4 regions of the Streptomyces endophyticus genome follow, and region 2 is predicted to be linked to each of the others. Evidence: riboswitches for the same ligand, from Rfam matches in the RefSeq annotation. Region 2 holds a riboswitch; each other region holds the start of a gene.

Region 1 (3,404 bases), on a different contig from region 2:
GCGGTCGACCTTGTTCACGAACACCACGGTGGGGATGCGCAGTCGGCGCAGCGTCCGCATCAGGACGCGGGTCTGCGCCTGCACGCCCTCCACGGCAGAGACGACGAGCACCGCCCCGTCGAGCACCCCGAGCACCCGCTCGACCTCGGCGATGAAGTCGGGGTGGCCAGGCGTGTCCACGAGGTTGACGCTCGTGTCGCCGAGCGGGAACGACGCCACGGCCGACTTGATGGTGATGCCGCGTCGGCGCTCCAGGTCGAGGGAGTCGGTGCGGGTGCTTCCGTCGTCGACCCGGCCGAGCTCGTCGATCACCCCTGCGGTGTGCAGGAGCCGCTCGGTCAGGCTGGTCTTACCGGCGTCGACGTGCGCGAGAATGCCCAGATTCAATGTGTGCACTGGCAGTCATGTCCTTGGGGGAGAGGGCAGGGGCCTTCTGAAGGAACATGTCTGCAGTGCGCATGGATCGGTCCTCACGGTCGGGGCGCGCGGCCTACTGCCGCATGGAGCTCAGTGCAGCAGTCGGCCGCGCGCCCCGGCAACCGATTTACGCGCCGTCGGCGACCCGCGCCGACCACCGTTGCTCGACCCTCGCAAGCCGCCAGTAGGCGATCGCCGCCGCCCAGACGGCCACGAACAGGCCCACGATCACGTACCCGACGTTGTCGAGGTCGAGACCGGCGATCCAGCCGGTGGCGGCGTCGCTCAGGTCGAGCTTGTCGTGCAGGACGCCGACGAGTTCGATCGTGCCGATGAAGAACGCGACCGCGATCGACAGACCGGTGATGGTGAGGTTGTAGAACACCTTGCGCACCGGGTTGGAGAACGCCCACTGGTAGGCGAAGTTCATGAACGTGCCGTCGAGCGTGTCGAACAGGCTCATGCCCGCGGCGAACAGCAGCGGCAGGCACAGGATCGCGTACCACGGCAGGCCCGCGGCGGCGCCGCTGCCCGCCATGACCATCAGCGTGACCTCGGTCGCGGTGTCGAAGCCGAGACCGAAGAGGAAGCCCAGCGGGAACATCTGCCCCGGGCGGGTGATGGACTTGGTGAAGCGGCCGAGGATCCGGTTCATGAACCCGCGGGAGTCCAGGTGCTCCTCGAGCTTGCGCTCGTCGTAGGAGCCCGCGCGCATCGCCTTGAAGACCTTCAGGATGCCCATCAGGGCCACGAGGTTGAGCGCCGCGATGAGGTACAGGAACGTACCGGAGACGGTCGTGCCGACGACGCCGAGCACCTGGTGGGTGCGGGAGCCGTCGTTCATCAGGGTGCCGGCGAGCGCCGCGCCGCCCGCGACGAGCGCCGCCATCGCGACCACCACGCTGGAGTGGCCGAGTGCGAACCAGAAGCCCACCGAGAGGGGCCGCTTGCCGTCCGCCATCAGCTTGCGGGTGGTGTTGTCGATGGCGGCGATGTGGTCGGCGTCGAAGGCGTGCCGCATGCCGAGCGTGTACGCCGTGATGCCGAGGCCGATACCGAAGGCCTTGTTGTCGACTTCATAGTGCTCGGGGACGACGAGCAGGAAGAGCACGCCGAACGCGACGACGTGCAGCGCGGCGATCACCGCGATCAGGCCGGCCGTGCGCAGCGTGTCCTCGCGGCGCCAACGGAAAGCAGGGGGAGGGGAGTTCAGGGCAGGGGAATTCTGGGAGTTCCCGGGCAGGGTCATGCGTCGATCACGCTCCAGCACCTCGTGGATCACTTCGTGAGATGCCGCGGCCGGTCTCCTGGCTTACGGGCGCGCCCGCCGCTCCGGCCTTCCCAGCGGCCGGCGGCCGCCAGTGGCGTACAGGGTGGAACGGCGCGCTCCGGACGGCGCTGTCCGAAACCCGATCACAGTGGCGAGGGCCGCTCCGGAATGGGCCCCTGAGGGGCCGTCACCGGTCTTCCCGAGCACCACGGCCCGACCACCCTACTACCTACCCCAAAGCCCGCTCACGGGCCCGTTGGATCTCCTCGTACGCCTTCTCCCGGCCCTCCCAGTGGGAGCCGTCCACCGACTTTCCGGGTTCCAGTTCCTTGTAGACCTCGAAGAAGTGGGTGATCTCCAGGCGGTCGAACTCGGCGATGTCCTCGATGTCGCGGACCGCGTCGTGCCGTGGATCGTGCGCGGGGACGCACAGGACCTTCTCGTCCGGGCCCTTCTCGTCGCTCATCACGAACATGCCGATCGCCCGGCACTCGATGACGCAGCCGGGGAACGTCGCGTCGCCGGTCAGGACGAGCGCGTCCAGCGGATCGCCGTCACCGCCGAGCGTGCCCTCGACGTAGCCGTAGTCCGCGGGGTACTGCGTCGACGTGAACAGCATCCGGTCGAGCCGGATCCGGCCGAGATCGTGGTCCATCTCGTACTTGTTCCGTGAGCCCTGCGGGATCTCCACGATCACGTCGAACGCCTCGGCGCGTGCCTGACTGCTGCCCAATGTGGCCTCCTTGCCGCATTCCGACGCCCACGAGTGTGCGCCGTACCGGGCAAGGGCGGAACCCCTCAGACGGCCGGGGGAATGGGGAATTCGAGTTCGGGTCGGTCCCAGGCGACGGCCGGCGGGCGCGCGGGCACCGTTCCGGTGCGGTGCGCGCCCATGCCGCGGTAGAAGCCCTCGGCGGGCGGGTGCGCGACGACGCGGACATGGTCGAGGCCCGCTGCCAGGGCCTGCGCCCGCATGTGGTCGACGAGCAGCCGCCCGATGCCCCGGCCCTGCGCCTCGTCCGCGACGAACATCAGGTCCAGCTCCGGCGGCTCGGTGAGCAGCGCGTAGAAGCCGAGCACCCGCTCGTCGGCCTGATCCACGGCTACGTAGACGTGGTGCGCCTCTACGTAGTCGGGGCCCACCCGGTAGCCCGCGACCATGGAGGCGTAGGGGTCCCGGTAGGCGCTGGAGCCGCGCACGAGACGGGTGAGGCGCCGGGCGTCCTGGGCGGTGGCCCGCCGGATGGCGATCGAGGGACCCCTTCCACGGCGCGTAATGCTCGCGTTCATATGTCGAGTATTACGCATTCGGGGGCGGGGTCAGGCTGCGGGCACCGTGGACCGGGCCTGGCGCAGGAACGTGGCGTTGTCCGGGGTCTCGCGCAGCTTGTCGAGCAGGGCCTCGTAGGAGGCGGCCGGGTCCCGGCTCTGCAGGGCGCGCCGCAGGCCGCGGGCGACGGACAACTCGGCTGCGGGGAGCAGGAGTTCCTCGCGGCGGGTGCCGGAGGGGATGAGTTCGACGGCCGGGTGCACGCGGCGCTGCGCCAGCGTGCGGTCCAGGCGCAGCTCCATGTTGCCGGTGCTCTTGAGCTCCTCGAAGTAGTAGTCGTCGGCGCGGGATCCGGTGTCGACGAGGGTGGTCGCGAGGATCGTCAGCGAACCGGCCTCCTCGGTGGCGCGGGCCGCGCCGAAGAAGCGCTTCGGGCCGTGCAGGGCG
Region 2 (3,404 bases):
ATCAGACGGAGCGAGGAGTTCGTGGATGTCGGTCTCTCCCGGCTCCGCTGTGTCGTGCGGCGATCACCGCACCAGGCAGCAGTCTCCGCACTTGCCGCCGCCGGGCGCGCGGTAGAAGAGGCAGCAACTGCGCCGCCGGAATGCCAGGTCGGGGCCGGTGATCCGACCCGTTCCCCGTAGCCGGCCCGTCTCCAGTAGTTCCTGCGTCACATGCCTGACGTCCGTACGCAGGTCGGGCCGGGATCTGAGCAGTTGCGCCGCCGAACCGACGAGCGCGGACGCGGAGTTGCCGGCCAGCAGGCGCGGAGCCACCTTGACGGTGAGGCCGCTCTCGACCGCCGCCAGGACGCCGTCCACCTCCGCGAAGACCGCGTCGGCGAGCGAGGGGAGCCGCGATGCGTGTCGTCCCTCGGGGCGGGGCAGGTGGAGCGCGGAGCCCTCCCCGGACCATTCCACCGTGCTCATCGTCGGCACGATCCCGTGTACGAGCGCGCAGGCGAGGACCGGTGACCAGAGGCGGGCCGCAAGGCCGAGGTGGGCGATGGAGGCGCCGATGCGGGGTTCGGCGGTGGCGTAGTGGTCGTTGACCGTCTGGGCGCGTGCGGCGAGACCGGCGTGGGTGAGTCGTGCGTCGGGCGGCCGCCGCGTCGGCGTCGTGTCGAGGGCGAAGAATCCGCCCAGGCGCGACGCCACGTCCCGCAGCGCCTCGGCGACCTGTTCCGGCGCCACCTCGCTCATGAGGTCTTGGTCTTGGCCCGGCGCGGCGCGTCGATGAGATAGAGGTCCAGGATCTCGGGGCAGGGCGCTACGCCCGGTCCGCCGGTCCGCACCCAGTCCGCTATGTCCTCGGTGGCGTCGGCGTCGTTCACCAGGCCGAGCCAGACCGGCCGCGCTCCGGCCGCCCGCCCCGCGGACGAGGGTTGTACGACGATGACGTTGGCCTGCTCGCAGACGTCCAGGCACTCGGAGATCCGCGTCGGTGCGATCCGGCGCAGCCGCGCCGTCTGCGCGGCGTGATCGCCGTTGACCTTGACCGTTCCGCAGCAGCAGTCGCGGCACACGACCACGCGGCACGGAACCGCCCGGTCCGTTACGGGGGCCGTCGCTTCGGCGAGCCGTTCAGGCATGCCGCATCCTCCCTCTCGCCGGGGAGTTCCGCCCCGGATCGCTTCGAGGGGGCGACAGCGTGAGTCTCCTGGCTCTCGGGTCCGCGCTCGTCCCGGCCTTCCCACCCTCGCGGGGCAGTGGCCTTCCGGGATCCGCTCGCCGATCACAGTGGCGGTACCGCACCGGATTCGCACCGGTTTCCTCGGGCCGCCGTCGCCCGTGTTCAGGGCCATCATGCCATCCGGCCCACGGCTGGGCGGACGTTGTGGCGCGTCGCGCACGACGCCCCGTAGGGTGAACGGCGTAGCTGGTTCGCCCCGTCCGCCAGGCGGGGCGTCGTAAGAGGGAACCCGGTGGGAATCCGGGACTGCCCCGCAGCGGTGAGTGGGAACGACCGCCGTCAGACGCACTGGGCCCCGGAAGAGGGGTCTGGGAAGCGACGGTCACTAGGTGTCCGCCCTTTCGGGTGGGTGTGCCCGCGAGTCCGAAGACCTGCCAACTGCCCGTGCACGGACGGCCCGTGCGCGGACATCTCGGTGACCTCGTGGGCGGGTCAAGGGGAGCACCTCCAGTCGAAGACTGGGGGAGCACACATACCGGTGGAAGATCGTGCCTCGCAGCGCGCGGTCGCCGCTCCGGTGGTGTCACTCCTTCGTGCCACAGGGGTCTTCGGGATCTCAGGGATACGTCTCTCGAAGGAGAATTCCGTGACCACCAGGACCACCACCGCCGACACCGCGGCCGCACGGGCCACCGTGTACGGCTACCCCCGCCAGGGCCCGAACCGGGAACTGAAGAAGGCGATCGAGGGCTACTGGAAGGGCCGCGTCGACGGCGACGCGCTCCGGGCCACCGCCGCCGAACTGCGCCGCTCCGCCTGGCAGGAACTCGCCGCATCCGGCATCGACGAGGTGCCGACCGGCGACTTCTCGTACTACGACCACGTCCTGGACACGACCGTCATGGTCGGGGCGGTGCCCGAGCGCCACCGGGCCGCCGTGGCGGCGGACGCCCTGGACGGGTACTTCGCCATGGCCCGCGGCACCGAGGACGTCGCTCCGCTGGAGATGACCAAGTGGTTCGACACCAACTACCACTATCTGGTCCCGGAGTTGGGCCCTGACACCGTGTTCACCACCGATTCCACCAAGCAGGTCGCGGAGCTCCGGGAAGCCCTCGCCCTCGGTCTGGACACCCGTCCCGTGCTGGTCGGCCCGGTGACCTACCTCCTGCTGTCGAAGCCCGCTCCCGGCGTGGCCGACGACTTCGATCCGCTGACCCTGCTGGACCGGCTGCTGCCCGTCTACGCCGAAGTCCTCTCCGACCTGCGTGCCTCGGGTGCCGCCTGGGTGCAGCTCGACGAGCCCGCGCTGGTCCAGGACCGCACCCCGGCCGAGCTGAACAGCGCCGCCCGCGCCTACCGTGACCTCGGCTCCCTCGCCGACCGCCCGAAGCTCCTGGTCGCCTCGTACTTCGACCGGCTCGGCGAGGCCCTGCCGGTGCTCGCCAAGGCTCCCGTCGACGGCCTCGCCCTCGACTTCACCGGCTCCGCCGCCGCCAACCTGGAGGAACTCGCCGCCGTCGGCGGCCTGTCCGGCAAGCGTCTCGTCGCCGGCGTGGTGAACGGCCGCAACATCTGGGTCAACGACCTGGAGTGGTCCCTCGCCACGCTCGGCACCCTGCTCGGGCTCGCCGACCGCGTCGACGTTGCCACTTCCTGCTCGCTTCTGCACGTCCCCCTGGACGCGTCCGTGGAGCGGGACATCGAGCCGCAGATCCGGCGCTGGCTCGCCTTCGCCCGCCAGAAGACCGCCGAGGTCGCCACCCTCACCAAGGGCCTGACCCGAGGCACCGGCGTGATCGGAGCCGAACTCGCCGCCAACCGTGCTGCGTTGAACTCCCGCGCCACCTCGCCCATCACCCACGATCCGGCGGTCAGGGCCCGCGCCGCCGCCGTCACCGAGCACGATGGGCGCCGCTCGCAGCCGTACGCCGAGCGGACCGCCGCCCAACGGGCCCTCCTGAACCTGCCGCTGCTGCCGACCACGACCATCGGCTCTTTCCCGCAGACCGGTGAACTCCGCGCAGCCCGCGCCGACTTGCGGGCCGGGCGCATCGACACCGCAGGGTACGAGGACCGCATCAGGAACGAGATCCATGAGGTCGTCTCGTTCCAGGAGAAGGCCGGCATCGACGTGCTCGTGCACGGCGAGCCCGAGCGCAACGACATGGTCCAGTACTTCGCGGAGCAGCTGGGCGGCTACCTGGCCACCCAGCACGGCTGGGTCCAGTCCTAC
Region 3 (3,404 bases), on a different contig from region 2:
TCCAGCCGACCCCGCTGAGCGAGCCGAGCAGCCAGAACAGCACGCCGCGCGTCGTCTCCGCGTCGGCGGAGGTCAGCACGACGAACGAGGTCAGCGCCGAGAACAGCTGCATCGCCGCGACCCCGCACAGCACCACCCGGTCCGTGCTGCCGCCCAGCATGTGACTGAGCACCAGCACCAGGGCGAACGAACAGACCGCGCCGACGAACGCGCCGCCGGACACCGAGACGGCGCCTCCGCCGAGGCCGAGCACGACGACGAGGACGGCCCCGGTCGACGCCCCCGAGGAGACGCCGAGCACGAACGGGTCGGCGAGCGGATTGCGCAGCAGCGCCTGGAGCACCGTGCCGCACACCGCGAGTCCCGCCCCGCACACCGCCGCGAGCAGCGTCCGCGGCAGCCGCAGATTCCATACGATGCCGTCCCGGATCGGCGAGAGATCCGAGGTCGCCAGGCCCACCCGGTCGCCGACCGCCGCCCATACGTCGCCGACCCGGATCTGCGCGGGACCGATGGTGATGGCGAAAGCCACGGAGGCGCACAGCGCGGCGATGCCGGCCGCCCAGGCGAGCGCGGCGCGAAGGGTGATCCGGGGGGAGGCCTGCGGGGGCGCGGTCGTCCCGGTGCGAGCCGCGACCGTACGAGCCGCAGCTGTGCGAGCCGTCACCGCGCGAGGCCGAACTCGCGCAGCCCCGCGGCCACCCGCTCCACGCCGTCGACCGTCCGGATGGTCGGGTTCATGGCCTGCCCGCTCAGGCGCACGTACCGCTTCTTCTTCACGGCGGTCATGTGCTTGGTGACGGGGTTGGACTCCAGGAACCTGATCTTCTGCGCGGCCGACTCCGCGGACTGCGAGCGGCGCGTCAGATCGCCGATGACCAGCACGTCCGGGTCACGGTCGGCGACCGTCTCCCAGTTGACCTGCGGCCACTCCGCGCGCGTGTCGTCGAAGACGTTGCGTGCCCCGAGCTCCTTGGTGACGACGCCGGGGGCGCCGCAACAGCCCGCCATGTAGGGCGAGTCGGAGTTGGCGAACCAGTACAGGACGTCCACGCCGTGCGCGTCGATGCCCGACGTGGCCGTGCTTACGCGGGACTTGAGCTTGTCGATCAGCTTCTCGCCGCGCTTCTCCACGTCGAAGACGCGCGCGAGATCGCGGATCTCGCCGTACACGACGTCGAGCCCCAGCGCCTTGGTCCGCACCCCGTCCCCGTCGCCGCCGTTGTCCTTGCCCGCGCAGTCGCTGGGGGAGAGGTACGTGGGCACGCCGAGCTTCTCGAACTCCGCGCGCGGCGCCACACCGCCCTTCCCGAGGGTGTACGTGAACGAGGCCGCGGCGAAGTCCGGTTCGGTGCCGAGGACCTTCTCGAACGAGGGATAGCGGTCGGCCAGGCGCGGCACCTTCGCGTTGGCCTTCGCCAGGTCCTTGGGGACCGGGTTGGTCCAGGTGCCGGTGCCGACCATCCGGTCCTCCAGGCCGAGCGAGAGCATGATCTCGGCGGAGCCCTGGTCGAGGGCGACGGCCCGGCGCGGGGTGTGCTCGACCCGCACCTTCTCGCCGCAGTTGTCGAGCGTGACACCGCCGCCGCTCGCGGCATCGTCCTGGGTGGCGGCGGTCGTGCCGCACCCGGTGAGCAGCAGGGCGCCCGCCAACAGCGGGGCGCATCGGCGGAGTTGACGTGCGAACAGCACGGGAGTTCCTTCGCGTCCAGGGCTCATACGCGGAGCCGGCCTACGGTCCGCCCCCACGCCACGCGGCGCTGGAGGCCGCCAGCAGGTCTTCGGACTCGGGGTCGTCCGCGCGGAGCGCCTTCCCAGACCGATGTGCCGGCCCAGTGGCAGTGGCTCCGCCCGTCACCCTCACCGCTGCGCGTCAGTTCCGGGTTCGCACCGGATTCCCTGACCCGTGTGCGTAGAAAAACACACAAAGGTACGACTGGCTCGGCGAAACTATCACGCTGGGCGTCCGCTAGGCGGGGGGCGGTGTGAAGACCGCCTCCAGCTGGGGCCGGGTCCCGTCCCGGTGGTGGTCCATGAGGGAGACGAGGCGTTCGTGGTCCCGGACGCGGAGCGCCTCGACCATCTCCGCGTGCTCGTCGACGATCCGCTTCTGCGATATCGGGTCGTGCAGGAGGTAGGCCCGGTAACCGTCGCTCAGCTGCCAGACGCGGCGCAGCTCGGCGACGACGAGGTCCAGGCCCGACGCGGTGAACATGCGGAAGTGGAAATCGGAGTTGAGGCGGGCCATGGCGGTCAGGTCGCCGCGGGCCGAGGCCTCCGCGATCTGCTCGTTCACGGCGGAGAGCCGCTGGAGTGCGGGGGTCGGGAAGGGCGGCAGCCGGCGCAGCACCTCCGCCTCCAGGACCCGCCGCATCAGATAGGTCTGCTCGAACTCGGCCGCCGTCAGCACCTTCACCCGGTACCCGACGTTGCGGACGTGGTCGAGGACGCCCTCGCTGGCCAGCACCCGCAACGCCTCGCGGACCGGGGCGCGACTGACCCCGAGACGCGCGGCCAGGGCCTCCTGCCGCACCGGGCTGCCCGGTGTCAGATCGCGCGCGAACAGCATCGCCCGCAGCTCCTCCACCACCTGGGCCACCGCACCGGACACCGCGTCAAGACGCTCCGCCCCCGTCTGAGCCGTCACTGTTGCCTGCCTTCCCGCCGAGGGTTGTCGACTCTAACTCCCCTGAACGCGCAGGGGCATTGACATGATGCCGCACCGTGAGTCAGATTGCATCCAATCTCGCTCGGACGGATGTCCAGTTCAGTGGTGAACGTCCCTAAATGAAACCTGTTGATGGCCTCAACGCATGCCATCAGCGGCCGATTTCAGAGGAGGACTCGGCGATGACGCCGAAGGAACCGGCAGAATCGGTAGACAATTCCGAAGGCGCGGCGACGGCCGCAGCGGCGGCTGAGAGCGGCGGCGGATCGCCTGCGGGCCGGCCGCTCGACGGCGTCCGCGTCGTCGACATCACCTCGACGCTCATGGGCCCGTACTGCACCCTGCTGCTCGCCCAGTGGGGCGCCGACGTCATCAAGGTCGAGCCGCCCGCCGGCGACGTCGTCCGCTACATCGGCGACACCCGGGCCAACGGCATGGGCCCCGCCTTCCTCAACACCAACCGCGGCAAGCGCAGCGTCGCCCTCGACCTCAAGGCGCCCGGCGCGGCGCCCGTCCTCGCCGCCCTCGTGGACTCGGCCGACGTCCTCGTGCACAACCTCCGCCCCGCCGCCGCCCGCCGCCTCGGACTCACGGCCGAGTCCGCCCTGGAGCGCAACCCGCGCCTCGTCCACTGCGCGTTCCGCGGTTTCGCCGCCGGCGGGCCCGACTCCGACCGGCCCGCCTACGACGACGTCATCCAGGCCGCCGGAGGCGTCGCCGCGCTCCAGGGCGGCGA
Region 4 (3,404 bases), on a different contig from region 2:
CACGGTGCCGCGCGTCCCCGGCACCACGACCAGGTCCGCGTCGACGAGCTCCTCGGCCCGGTCGACGAACCGCACCACGACACCGGGCTCGGCGGCCAGCGCGTCCACGTCGGTGAAGTTGGACATCAACGGCACCGCGCACACGGCGACCCGCAGCACGTCCTCGCCCACGGGCGGCGCCACGACCGACTCCCGTACGGAGCCCCGCAGGGACACCCGGAGCCCGTCCTCCTCGTCGATGCCGAGGCCGTGCTGGAACGGGAGGACACCGTAAGTGTCGCGCCCGGTAAGGGACTTGAGCATGTCGAGGCCGGGCTCCAACAGGCTCACGTCGCCCCGGAACTTGTTGACGAGATATCCGGCGAGCAGTTCCTGGTCCTCCGGCGCGAGCAGCGCGGTGGTCCCGAAGAACGACGCGAAGACCCCGCCCCGGTCGATGTCGCCGACGACGAGCACCGGAAGCCGCGCGGCCCGCGCGAGCCCCATGTTCACGATGTCCGTGCGCCGCAGATTGATCTCGGCGGGTGACCCGGCGCCCTCACAGATCACGGCGTCATGGGTGGCCCGCAGCTCTTCCAGGCACCCCACCACGGTGTCGAGCAGCGCCGCCTGCCGTCCGCCGTGGTAGCCACGCGCGCTCAGCTCGCCCACGGGCTTGCCCATGAGGACGACCTGGCTGCTGCGGTCACTGCCCGGCTTCAGCAGTACGGGGTTCATGAGCGCGCTGGGCTCTGCCCGCGCGGCCTGCGCCTGCATCGCCTGGGCCCGCCCGATCTCGGCGCCCTCCCTGGTCACGAACGAGTTCAGGGACATGTTCTGCCCCTTGAACGGCGCGACCTTCACACCTTGCCGCACCAGCCACCGGCAGATCCCGGCGGTGACGACACTCTTCCCGGCGTCGGAGGTGGTCCCCGCGACGAGGAGCCCTCCGCCCGTCATCGCCGCCCCCGTGCTCGTACCAGTCGCGCACCCACACAGACTCCCAACGCCAACAGAGACACCCGCCGTGACAGCCGCACGGCCCGATCCACATCACGTACCTCGACCGCTCGCCCCGGCGCGTTCAGCACCGGCCGGTGCTCGACCCGGCCGCCGTACGCCAAGGTCCCGCCGAGCCGCACCCCGAGGGCCCCCGCGAAGGAGGACTCGACGACGCCCGCGTTCGGACTCGGATGCCGCCCGGCGTCCGCCCGCCACGCGCCCAGTGCCTCCCGGGGCCTGCCACCGGCGAGGACGGCGAGCGCACCCGTCAGCCGGGCCCCAGGCCAGCCGGCGACGTCGTCGAGGCGGGCCGAGGCCCAGCCGAATCGCCGGTACTTCACGGACTTGTGCCCGACCATCGCGTCGAGCGTGTTCACGGCGCGGAAGGCGACCAGGCCCGGCACCCCGCCGAGCGCGCCCCACACGAGCGCGCCCACGACGGCGTCGGAGGTGTTCTCGGCGACGGACTCCACGACGCCCCGCGCGATCCCGGCGGCGTCGAGTCCCTGCGGGTCACGGCCGCACAGCCGGGGCAGCAGCTCCCGCGCGAGCTCCACGTCCCCGGCGTCGAGCGCGGACCCGACCGCCCGCGCCTCCCTGCCCAGCGAGGTGCCGCCGACGACGGCCCAGGTGGCGGCGGCCGTCAGCGCGACGGAGGCGGCGGGGGAGCGGCGTACGAGACGGGAGGCGGCAGCGGCGAGAGCGGCGGCGCCACCGGCACACACCGCGGTGTGCAGGGCGCCCGCGCCACGGTGGTCCCGCCACAGCCCGCGCTCGACGGCCGCGGCGGCGCGGCCGAATCCGGCGACGGGGTGCCCACGGCGCGGATCGCCAAGAAGAAGGTCGGCGAGGATTCCGGCGGCGGCACCGCACGCGTACACGCGCTCGTGCCGCCAGGTGCCGCGCGGGGCGAACATGGCGGTAGGTGTCCTCACTCAGGGTGTCCACGCCCTGGTTCGAAGAGACCGGCAGCGAGAGTTCCTGGCTCGCCCCTTTGGAGAAGGGGGTTCACAGTGGCGGGACCGCGCCGGATTCGCACCGGCTTCCTCAACTGCTGCCGTATATGGCGGGGGAAGTCCACCACGCTCCGAGTTGGCACGTCAACTTGCTGTTCAGGCGCACGAAGGCGGGGTGCCGGACGCCGAACGTCCCGCACCCCGCCTTCGTACACCCAGCGCTGTGTCCTGAGCCGGGTCAGGCCACGATCAGATAGATCCCGTAGGCCACGGCCGCCGCGCAGAGCGCGAAGCAGACGTACGCCCCGGACGTCGTGACCGCCGCCGAGCCACCGTCGCGCGCCGCCGTCTCCCGCTTGGAGAGGCCCACGATGCCGAGGGTGAACAGGCCGACGAGGGCCACGGTGACGACGAGAGAGACGCCGAAGACGGAGCCGAGGGCCGCCCAGTCGATCTTCATTCCTGCCCTGCTTCCTTCTGCACTACAGCGTGGCGCCGGCGGGGCGCGCGGGGTCGTTCACCGCACCGGCCTTCGGCCGGTCGTGGATCTTCGCCTCGGACTCGGCCGGCTCGACCGTGCCCGCCGGCGGCGGGGTGACCGAGGCGATCGCGGCCGTCACGACACCCGGAGCCTCCTGCGCGGGGGCGGTGTGCGGCTCGTCCGCCGTGACGTTGGTGTGGTCGATGGAGTTGCGACGCGAGAGCTTCCAGATGATGCCGGAGCCGATCACGAGCAGCGCGGCGGTGAGGCCGATGCCCCACGGTCCCTGCTTGGTGAGGAACTCGGCGCCCGCGCCCACCAGACCGGCGGCCGGCAGCGTCAGGCCCCACGCGATGAACATCCGGGAGGCGGTCGACCAGCGGACCACGCCGCCCTTGCGGCCGAGGCCCGCGCCCATCACACCGCCGGAGCAGACCTGCGTGGTGGAGAGCGAGAAGCCCAGGTGCGAGGAGGCGAGGATCGCCGTCGCCGCACTGGTCTGCGCCGCGAAGCCCTGCTGCGGCGCGAGTTCGGTGAGGCCCTTGCCCATGGTCCGGATGATGCGCCAGCCGCCCAGGTACGTACCGAGCGCGATGGCGATACCGGCCGAGACGATGACCCACAGCGGCGGGTCGGCGTTGGGCGCGATGGCGCCACCGGTGATCAGGGCGAGCGTGATGATGCCCATCGTCTTCTGCGCGTCGTTCGTGCCGTGCGCGAGGGAGACGAGACCCGCGGAGGCGATCTGCCCCGCGCGGTAGCCCTTGGCGGTCGCCCGCTGGTCCGTCTTCTTGCTGATGCGGTAGGTCAGGCGGGTCGCCAGCATCGAGGCGATGCCGGCGACGAGCGGAGCGGCGACCGCGGGCAGCAGGATCTTGGTGACGACGGTCCCGCCGTTGACCGAGGACCAGCCCATCGACATGACCGCGGCGCCGATGAGGCCGCCGAACAGGGCGTGCGAGGAGCTGGACGGCAGGCCGAGCAGC

What was found. A riboswitch is a leader RNA that binds a small molecule or an ion and turns the genes downstream of it on or off. The one in region 2 is predicted to bind cobalamin.
Region 1: linked by a shared signal. The riboswitch ahead of nicT (Nickel transporter NicT) and the one ahead of metE (5-methyltetrahydropteroyltriglutamate--homocysteine S-methyltransferase) in region 2 are both predicted to bind cobalamin.
Region 3: linked by a shared signal. The riboswitch ahead of OKJ99_RS13435 (ABC transporter substrate-binding protein) and the one ahead of metE (5-methyltetrahydropteroyltriglutamate--homocysteine S-methyltransferase) in region 2 are both predicted to bind cobalamin.
Region 4: linked by a shared signal. The riboswitch ahead of OKJ99_RS15885 (cobalamin biosynthesis protein) and the one ahead of metE (5-methyltetrahydropteroyltriglutamate--homocysteine S-methyltransferase) in region 2 are both predicted to bind cobalamin.

The regions. Positions count from the first base shown of each region.
Region 1 covers NZ_JAOZYC010000164.1:86,493-89,896, forward strand. Annotated here, with positions in the region: gene OKJ99_RS33200 (translation factor GTPase family protein) at 1-396, opposite strand, end outside; gene nicT (Nickel transporter NicT) at 545-1,666, opposite strand; cobalamin riboswitch at 1,698-1,913, opposite strand; gene OKJ99_RS33210 (inorganic diphosphatase) at 1,917-2,420, opposite strand; gene OKJ99_RS33215 (GNAT family N-acetyltransferase) at 2,486-2,977, opposite strand; gene rho (transcription termination factor Rho) at 3,008-3,404, opposite strand, start outside.
Region 2 covers NZ_JAOZYC010000093.1:159,770-163,173, forward strand. Annotated here, with positions in the region: gene OKJ99_RS12340 ((2Fe-2S)-binding protein) at 64-738, opposite strand; gene OKJ99_RS12345 ((2Fe-2S) ferredoxin domain-containing protein) at 735-1,127, opposite strand; cobalamin riboswitch at 1,189-1,311, opposite strand; cobalamin riboswitch at 1,399-1,621, shown strand; gene metE (5-methyltetrahydropteroyltriglutamate--homocysteine S-methyltransferase) at 1,815-3,404, shown strand, end outside.
Region 3 covers NZ_JAOZYC010000094.1:74,166-77,569, reverse strand. Annotated here, with positions in the region: gene OKJ99_RS13440 (FecCD family ABC transporter permease) at 1-667, opposite strand, end outside; gene OKJ99_RS13435 (ABC transporter substrate-binding protein) at 664-1,719, opposite strand; cobalamin riboswitch at 1,774-1,926, opposite strand; gene OKJ99_RS13430 (GntR family transcriptional regulator) at 1,970-2,647, opposite strand; gene OKJ99_RS13425 (CaiB/BaiF CoA transferase family protein) at 2,851-3,404, shown strand, end outside.
Region 4 covers NZ_JAOZYC010000107.1:62,832-66,235, reverse strand. Annotated here, with positions in the region: gene OKJ99_RS15890 (cobyric acid synthase) at 1-939, opposite strand, end outside; gene OKJ99_RS15885 (cobalamin biosynthesis protein) at 936-1,898, opposite strand; cobalamin riboswitch at 1,936-2,077, opposite strand; gene OKJ99_RS15880 (hypothetical protein) at 2,176-2,397, opposite strand; gene OKJ99_RS15875 (inorganic phosphate transporter) at 2,420-3,404, opposite strand, start outside.